Regions from separate parts of the Romboutsia sp. 1001713B170131_170501_G6 genome, predicted to be linked through region 1. Evidence: riboswitches for the same ligand, from Rfam matches in the RefSeq annotation. Region 1 holds a riboswitch; the other holds the start of a gene.
What was found. Region 1 has a riboswitch for cyclic di-GMP ahead of I4U89_RS08530 (M60 family metallopeptidase). Riboswitches for the same ligand answer to the same signal wherever they lie in the genome.
Positions count from the first base shown of each region.

Region 1 (5,144 bases):
TGATGATTTTGGCATTCAATATTCAAATCTAGATATATTATCTAAATTTAATTTTGATGTTGTTAAAATAGATAAATATTTTATAGATGAGATTAAAGAAGGTAATTTTAATTATGAGCTTATAATATTTTTAAGCAAAATCTGTAAATTAACTAATACTAAAATAATAGCAGAAGGTGTTGAAAGTAAGGAACAAGTAGATATTTTAAAAAATATAGATAATGATAATATATTTATACAAGGATATTTTTATGCTCAACCTCAAAGCAAAGAAGAGATAAAGTTAATTAATAATATGTGTAAAAAATATAATAAGGATTAGCAAAAAGGATGGCTTGTAAAAGCCATCCTTTTTTAGATAAACAAAGTAAAAAAATAGAATATACATAAAGGTAATAAAGATACTAAATCATACAAAAAATACAAAGAATATAAATAATATCAAAAAAGATGTTGAAATTTTGTATAAAAGCGTATATAAATATATAGACAGAATTATTTTTATATCAAAATAAAATTATATGAAGCTAATAATTAATTAATAAAAAATTATATAGTTAAAAATTTAATATATAAAATAGTATTAGATTTAAAATGTAAGGAACTTAATTATAAAGTAGTATTTTTAAAGTTATAGGGGGAGAGAATTAGGTGTGAGAAAAAATAAGCTTTATAAAATATTAATCGTAAATGTAGTACTTGCAATAATTATACTAAATTACAGTATTTCATATGCCGATAAAGAATATATAACCATAAAGTTAGGGGTATATGATTATGAACCATATTTTTATATTAAAGATGGGGATGTTGGAGGGTATTATAAAGAGCTTTTAGACAAGATTATTCATGACGTAAATAATCATGAGGGTGGTAAAAAAATAAAGATTAAATGTATAGAGGGAGAAGTATCTTCATTAATTAGAGATTTAGAAGAAAATAAAATAGATATGATGATGGGCCTTCAGTACACTCAGGAAAGAAAAGATAAGTTTATTTATTCTAAAAATTATGTTGGAGTAGAGCTATTATCAGTTTATACTAATAAAAATTTTAGACATAAAGATATAAAATCTCTAGACAAAAAAAAGGTCGCTTTTATAAAAAACGAATATGGGTCAGAATGGTTATTAGGGTATTTACAATCAAAGGATATAAATCCTATAGTTATATGGGTAGACGATTATAAAAAAGCATTACAAATGTTAGATGACAAATCTGTAGTGGCAACACTTTCGCCATCAAATCCAAATAAACTTAATAAGTACAATCAAATTTATAAATTTTCACCAGGATCTGTATATATAACAGCATCGAAGAATAGTAGATGGATTATAGATGAAATTGATAGTATTTTAGACAATTACACTGAAAAACAGAAAAATGAATTAGAAAAGATACGTTTAAAATACTTTAAAAATAAAGTTACAAAAAGAGAAATATTATTATATGCTATATCATCAATACTTATATTATTTATAGCAATAAAGTATATAGTACCAGCTATAAATATAAATAAGCTAAGAAAAAAAATAAAAGATAACTTAATAAAAGATAGATATACAATTTATTATCAACCAATAATTAATCCTAAAAATGATAAAATTGTAGGGTTTGAAGCTTTAATTAGATATATAAATCCTGAAGGTAAAATAGTATCGCCGTATTTTTTTATAAATGATATTGAAAAGAGTAATATGACTGAAGAGTTAGCAATATGGGTGTTTAAAAATATATTAAGGGATTATGAATGGTTTAAATTAAACACAAATCTAAAGGATGAAACGTTCTACATTTCTATGAATATATCTTTCAACGAGATAAAAAGCAAAAAATTCTTAAAAACAATTGATTCTACAATTGAAGAGGATAAAAATTTTGATAATAAAAATATTATATTTGAAATTGTTGAAAATATAGAATCAGAGAATTTAAAAGAAATAAAAAAAGGTATGGAGTTTTTACAAAGTAAAAATATAAAAATAGCTTCAGATGACTTCGGCGTTAAATACTCAAATCTAGATATATTATCCAAACTTAACTTTGATATGATAAAAATAGATAAATATTTTATAGATGAGATTAAAAATAATAAATTTAATCATGAAATTATAATATTTCTAAGTAAGGTATGCAAGCTAACGAATAAAAGCATAGTATTAGAAGGTGTTGAATTTAAAGAACAAGTAGATATTATAAAAAATATAGACTACGGCAATATATTTATACAAGGATATTTTTATGGAAAACCTGAGGATAAAGGCAATATAGAGTTAATTAAAAATATAAGAAATTAAAAATAAAAAATGTTTTAGATTGTCAAAGTTAAGGGTATATTGTATAATTGAAAGCTGGAAATATTTTAATATAAAATATTTTTAGTTTAAAATAAAACATAGGCAAAATTAAGGAAACTTAATGACGCAAAGCTAAAGGGGCTAAAGTTAAAAACCATGCCAGCCAGTTGCTAGTACAGTATACTATTTATTTTTTTATAGTAAAAGTTGCTTATTTAGTAGAACTGAATGGAATATAGGGATTTTTAGCCACTTCTTAATGAAGTGGCTTTTTAAGTTTTAAGTCTTTTATTTGTATAAATGTTTTAAATTACTTCATTGATTAAATGAGTAAAGATAGTAATTAACAAAGAAGAGATGACTAAACCAAGTAAAATATTTAAGTAAAAAATAAAAGGAGTAAAAATATGATGAAAAAGGCAATGTCATGTACATTAGCGGCTACACTTGCTATATCTCCAGCTAAGGGGTTTGCAACTGAAGTTAGTACAGATGAAAACACAAGTTTACCAGAAGTTAGCCAACCTACTTCCATAACAGGGAAACTAGAAGTAGACATAAACTTTGCTACACCAATTATAAATAATTCACAAAATGATATGAAATTAGTGTTAAGGGGAGAACAAACTCAAGAAGAAGTATCGTTAGCTACAAATAGTGGAACTACAAAATCAGGAAAAATATACACTATTGAGAGACTTAATTCATCTAAAAATCCAATTAAAGAAGGTGAAATGGTAAGTTTTATACGTGTTATATTTGAAAACTTAGAACTTGGTAATTATAGTTTTGACTTAAGTGCTAGTGGCTATAAAACTGCAACTGTAGATAATATAGACATAACTAATTACTCAAAAAGGGTAAAAGTGGGAACTAGAAAAAATCAAGTTGTAAAATCTTATGGAGAAACTGAAGATCAAAATGAATATGAAGAATATCCAGCATTATTTTCAGCAGGTGATGTTAGACAAGATAATGTTATAAATATGGAAGATTACAATATATTATTAGAAAATATAAACACAAATAATGACAGTTACGATATAAACAAAGATGGAAAAACTGATATAGCTGATTTATCTTATGTAAAGGAAAGTATAGGTAGTGAAAAAAACATACCTACAGATAGAAACTACATTGAAAATACTGATGCAATAATAAACCCAGATAATGTAGGAATGACAGTTAATGAAGAAACTACAGTAAATGGTCTTACTGGGGAAGAAGCTAAAAATGAGTTAAAGAAACTTCTAGTGTCAGGGGACTCTAGTGTAGCAATAGGAAATAAGGACGTAGCACCAAGTGAAGAAAATCCGATAAAGATAGGAATGGATTTATCTAGTATAAGCTCATTTAGAACAAGTGGTGCTGTAGAGATGGAACAAGTAGTTATAAAGGCTCCAACATCTACTAGTGAAGACGCAGGTATGCCAGAAACTGGGTTTATAGAGTATAAAGTAGATGGAAGTGATGAGGTACAAAAAGTACCATTTAATGGAGGGAATGTTAAAAAATCTAGAAGTGGATCAGATGACTTAGTTATAGATTTAGGAAGTCAGATAGCAGTAAAAGAAATATCTATAAATGTTACTGGAAATAGAGGTAACAAAAACATATCTGAAATAGCTCAAATAGAGTTTTTAAACAATGTATACAAAGAAATACCAAAACCAGTAATAAGTATACCGACTATAAAAACATTAGAAACATCTACAAATTTACATGATGAAAGAATAACAATAAGTTGGAATCCTCAACCAAATGTAACTTCATATGAGGTTAAATACTTTAAGATAGATGACAAAGGTGACAGAGTTGGTCCTGAAAAGAAATTACAAACTAATAAAACAAACTTAAATATATTAGATAAAGCAATAAAGCCATACGATAAGTTTAGAGTAAGTATACAATCATTAAATGGTGAGTGGAGCTCAGGGTACGCAGAAGATCTAGCTAATAAATCAGAAGAAGAGGGCGGATTATCAGAAGAAAAGAAAAAAGAGCTTATGCCATACACTTTAGATGGAACTGCAGATAATGTTGATGAAAACTTTAACATGAAAGAAGACTACTATGGATTAAATGGCAAACAACCAAATATGGGAAGTGTATCAGATATACAAGTTATCCCTATAAATGCTCCAGATGTACCAATAAACTTAAATGTTCAAGAAGGGTATAGATCTCTTAAAATAAGCTGGGAAAATCACATACAAGCTAGAGATTTTGATATTTTCTACAGAAAGCTTGGAGATAAAGATACAAAGTGGATAAAAGCTAATGATCCTAGAGTAACATTAGGAGAAGATGAAGTTGATAATACGGCTAAAAATCTTGATAAAAGCAAACTTCACAGAAGTCATAACTACACATTAAATGGTTTAGATGATGAAGCAACATATGAAGTAAGAGTAACTGCTACAAATCATCTTGGAACAAGTAAGATGTCTCAAATTTACTTAGGTACTACAACATCTATAACTCCACCGAAGATGCCTAATTATAAACTTATAAACACTCCTAAGGCTAATGTAGGAGATGGAGAAATAGGTACAGAAAATATTAAAAGTGTTGTAAATCACAGTGATGCACAAGTAAATAATGAGTTTGCTGTTGTAGACAATGACTACTCAAGTATTTACATTATAAATGACTGGGATGCAGGGGGACATTATGATAATTTTAGAGGTCCTATAGTTGAATTTAATAAAGAATACACTATAGATAGAATAAGTTTAGCTGTAAGTGAAGAACAAGGAAAGAATATAATTCCGGAGAAGGTTAGATTACGTACATTTGAAGACCCTAATAATCCAAAGGTACATAATACAAGGGTTATATCAACTA
Region 1 covers NZ_JADPFC010000002.1:590,302-595,445, reverse strand. Annotated here, with positions in the region: gene I4U89_RS08540 (EAL domain-containing protein) at 1-322, shown strand, start outside; gene I4U89_RS08535 (EAL domain-containing protein) at 654-2,297, shown strand; cyclic di-GMP riboswitch class I at 2,389-2,472, shown strand; gene I4U89_RS08530 (M60 family metallopeptidase) at 2,705-5,144, shown strand, end outside.

Region 2 (5,144 bases), on a different contig from region 1:
AAAATTAGAAGTTAAATAAAAAAATAGTATTAGCGTATTATGCTAATACTATTTTTTTATTTATTTTCTCTTGTTTATAAATACAATCCCCACTAAAGCTAATATGATTAATGCAATATATCCTATTATAGATTCTTCTCCTGTTTTAGGAGTATTAGTAGTTTTATCTAATATTTTATTATCATTATTATATTTATGCTCTAATTCCTTTGTCTTGCTATTAGTATTTTTTTCAGACACTTCATCTTTCTCATTTTCAAAAACTAATTTTACATTTTCTTTTTGATTAGGCTTTATCTCAAAATTTTGTACTTCATTTGTTAATGGGTATCCTTCTGATGATTTTGTTTCTACTGCTTTATACTTGCCTGGTTCTAGACTTACTGTAGCTGTTCCGTCTTTTCCAGTTGTTGTTGTTGTCACATTTTTTCCATCTTGTGTTTGGATTTCAAACTCTGTTCCTGGCAACATTTTACTTGGATTGTCTTTATCAACTTCCTTTATTTCTACTTCTCCATTTGTTTTTTCATCTACTACTTTATTATCATTATTATATTTATCTTCTGATTCGCTTTGCTTATTATTAGTATCTTTTACAGGCAATTCTTCCCTCTTATTTTCAAAAACTAATTTTATATTTTCTTTTTGATTAGGCTTTATCTCAAAATTTTGTACTTCATTTGTTAATACATATCCTTCTGATGCTTTTGTTTCTACTGCTCTATATTCTCCTGGCTTTAAAGTTGCTCTTGCTATACCGTCTTCTCCAGTTATTATCGTTGTCACCTTTTTCCCATCCTGTGTTTGGATTTCGAACTCTGTCCCTGGTAACACCTTACTTGTATCATCTTTATCCACTTTCTTTATTTCTACTTCTCCACTTGATTTATTCTCTGATTCATTTAACTTATTGTTAATTTTTTCAGTAGGAATTTCTTGCTTCTCATTTTCAAATACTAATTTTGCATCTTCCTTTTGATTAAACTTTATTTCGAAGTTTTGTACTTCATTTGTTAATATATATCCTTTGGATGCTTTTGTTTCTACTGCTTTATACTTTCCTGGCTTTAGACTTACTCTTGCTATTCCGTCCTTTCCAGTTATTATTGTTGTTACCTTTTGTCCATCTTGCGTTTGAATTTCAAACTCTGTCCCTGGTAACACCTTACTTGTATCATCTTTATCTACTTTCTTTATTTCTAATTCTCCATTTGTTTTCTCATTTGTTATAGTTCCTATATTTTTAACAGTTCCTATATCACTTTTTTCTATAGTAAACTTTATATCTTTTCCGTTTACTGAATATCCGTCTGGAGCCTTTATCTCTTGTAAATAATATGTTCCTACATTATCTACATCTGATTTAATCAATCCATTTTCATCACTAGTTAATTTTCCTATAACTTTCTCATTAGAATCTTTTAAATTAAATATAGCTCCACTAAGCTTACTATCTTTATTTTCACTATCAACTTTAATAGCTTCAAAAGCATATCCTTTTTTAGTTTCAACTTTATTACTTGGATTGCCATTTATTTTAGCTATATTTGATACAGTTGTTCCATTTTTTACATTGCTAAAATCAGTGTATATCTTCACTTCTAAATTTTCTTTATAATTTATTTGTCCCTTATCATTAATAACGCTTACTGTATTATTTGCTTTATCTATTTTACTAGAAAAAGCATCTGGAACTTCAACTTTTACTATCTTTACATTTGGATCCAATTTATCTACTAAGTCTATATAACCTTTTTTAAATACACCAAAACTTTCAAAGTTTATTGAATATACAACGCTTTGGTCATCATTTTTGTCTAATATAGCTTTATCAACAGATTTATGAGCATTTATAGCTCCTGCATTGTATTCATATTTAATTGTATCATCAACGCTGTTTTTAGTCCCGTTGTATGATAACTTAGCGGTATTTGAGTAGGAATCTTCAACATTTGTAATTTTCATATCGTAACTAACAATATAATAATCATCTATATTTCCGAAATTTATAGTTAAATTTCCATTGTTAGTATTTATTTTTTCTCTTAATTGATCTGTTACCCACTCAAAGCTTTCATCTTTATTGTATTTTCCTATACTTATACTATCCTTTAAAAGTTTCATTCCTTTAGGTGTAAAGTCATTTAAAGTTACATTATTAAGATTTGATCTGTTTTTATTAATATCTATTCTGTATCTTACATTTTCATTTATAGATGCTACTTTTTTACCTTCTGAATTTTTATCAGAAGTATAACTATACTTGCTTATAACATCTTTTACTTCACTTTTTTGCTTTAATATAACAGTACTATTTAACTTACCATCACTTTTATTAAAGACTGCTGTATTCTTATAAGACTCCTTATCTTCAGTAATTTTTGTCTTATACGTTACAATATACTTATCTTTAATATTTCCAAAATTTATACTAAGCCTATTAGATGATTTACTTATATTAAGGCTATCTGTAGCATCTGTTTCTGCACTATCTATTTCTATTTTAGTTATATTTACAGAACTTGGTATAAGCTCCATTCCTTCAGGCATATTATCTGTTAATACTGCATTTGATATATTTGAAAATTTTTCATTGACATATACTCTATATTGTTGAGTTTTCCCTAGTACTGGAGAATATATATTTCCTACTATATTTCCATCCGAATCTACATGGTCATAATTATTTACAGTTTTAAGAAGCTGTCTATCTATTATAGGCTCTGTTTCATCAGATGGCTTTATAGCTATCTCTGTACTAGTAACTGGTTTTCCATCAACCCATACCTCTATTTTCTGATTGTCTAGTTCTTCGGTTTTATCTGCATATGCTGATACATTAACATAGCCTGCTATTGCATCATAGACATCATCCCCAAATGTTGCTACTACTTTATTCCCTTCCATTTGCACACTTTTAAAATGTTCTGGGGGAAATTTAAAGCTAAATCTTTCAAGCCAACTAGGCATTTCAAATTCTATAGTATCACCTGGTTTTATACTCCCTGGTCCATATTTAGCCTTATACTCTAGTTTAAAATCCAACTTTTCTCCAGGCTTAACCTCTTTTTTATCACAGGTTATAGATACTTCTATGGTATCCTTTTGATTATTTGTCTTAACTTCTTCAGCATACGCAAAATGCGTATTAATTAACACATTTATAACCATTAGTAATGATGTAAGTATCGATATTATTTTTTTTTCTAACTTGTATTTATTTTTCAATAAATTTCACCACCCTTTTTTGATTTTTTTATTTTAAAATAAAAAAGACTATTCAAGATAATAATGATTTATTATCTGAATAGTCGGTTGCACTATTAACTCCATATACCTCAAGTGCCCATATACAAGGTATACTTCTTCATTCCTATTTTTAGCTTATATGTATTTATGTCATTTTAATAATTCTGCTTTTTACGCACTTATGCTATAAGAGATTGTTAGTATTCACGTTATTTGCATTAATCTCTTATCAATAAACTTTTATTTTAAAATAAAAAAGACTATTCAAGATAATAATGATTTATTATCTGAATAGTCGGTTGCACTATTAACTCCATATACCTCAAGTGCCCATATACAAGGTATACTTCTTCATTCCTATTTTTAGCTTATATGTATTTATGCCATTTTAATAATTTTACTTTTTACGCACTTATGCTATACGAGATTGTTAGTATTCAATTTATCTATATTAATCTCTTATCAATAAGCTTGTATTTTAAAATAAAAAAGACTATTCGAATAATATTTAAATATTATCTGAATAGTCGGTTGCACTATTAACTCCATATACCTCAAGTGCCCATATACAAGGTATACTTCTTCGTTCCTAATTTTAACTTCTATCTTTACTTATATAATCTCAGTGGTTTATTATACTCTTTAATTTAATAAAAGTCAATTTTAGATTTTCTTATGGAAAATTTTTATTTATATTTTTTATCTATACTTATCAAGTTCTCTTAAACATGCCACTGTAATTTCATCTTGTGGGTCTAGTTCATAAGCTCTTTCTATATAATATATAGCATCATCTATATCACCTTTATTTAGATATGCCATACCTAAATTGCATAATATTTCTGGGTCCTCTTTTATTTTGGCTGCTTGTTCAAAGTGTTCTATAGCTTTATCTATATTGAACATACTAGCCTCGCAAAGACCTAACTCAACCATTGTGTCTACTTGATGTGGTTTAGTTATAAGTATTTTTTCAAAGTATTTCTTAGCTTCTTCAAATTCACCCATATTTTTATAAGCTAGACCTATCATAAATAATAAGTTCCACCAATCAGGATGGTCTTGTTCAAGAGGTAATAACTTTTCTAGCCCCTCTTCACATCTTCCTTGGAATACTAAGTTATATCCTTCCTCATATTGAACTTTAAAGTCCATCTTTCCTATATTTTCTTGAACCTCTGCCATTAAGTCTGCATCTAATCCTAGTTTTTGTGCTTCTTCCCATATAACTCTAGCTTTTAAATATTGCCCTTGATTGTAGTAATGATATCCTAAATGATAGTAAGCTAAAGCAAAGTTTTCATCTAATTGTATAACCATTTCTAACTTTTCTAAAGCTTCTAATAAAAACTTATTCATAGCTTCTTTGTCCATATCTTTTTGATACTGTTTTGCTAGTTCCTGGCAAACTATTGAATAATGATATAATCCATCTATGTCATTTGGATACATACTTATCATAGCTTTTAGGTATATTAATGAATCAGTTATCTCACCAATATCAAAGTATTTTTTAGACATATAGCCCATATATTCTTTTATATTTATATTTACCTTTTTGCTAAAAGCATCTAAAAATTTTCTGTATTCTTCATTATACTTGAACTGGCTATCAATACCCATTATATATATCATAGCATCTGCTATAGACATTGTATTTATCTTATCTTGAGCTGTCTTTTCTTTTATTCCTTTAACTAATACCTCATTTTTTATAGGTACATCTAGTCCATCTTCAGGTATAGTATAACCTTCTAAGTTAAATTCTCCACCATGTTTTATAGTTATAAAAGATAATTCTTCTGTTTTCTTTAATAAATACTTCTCTATTTTAAACTTCATTTTTTCCTCCTTTGTAACTTCACATAATACTTTTTAATCTATTAGTGTTTATG
Region 2 covers NZ_JADPFC010000005.1:97,128-102,271, reverse strand. Annotated here, with positions in the region: gene I4U89_RS11780 (SpaA isopeptide-forming pilin-related protein) at 61-3,228, opposite strand; cyclic di-GMP riboswitch class II at 3,301-3,384, opposite strand; cyclic di-GMP riboswitch class II at 3,534-3,617, opposite strand; cyclic di-GMP riboswitch class II at 3,767-3,849, opposite strand; gene I4U89_RS11775 (tetratricopeptide repeat protein) at 3,949-5,091, opposite strand.
Region 2: it holds a riboswitch for cyclic di-GMP, as region 1 does, so the genes downstream of both, I4U89_RS11780 (SpaA isopeptide-forming pilin-related protein) here and I4U89_RS08530 (M60 family metallopeptidase) in region 1, are expected to answer to the same signal.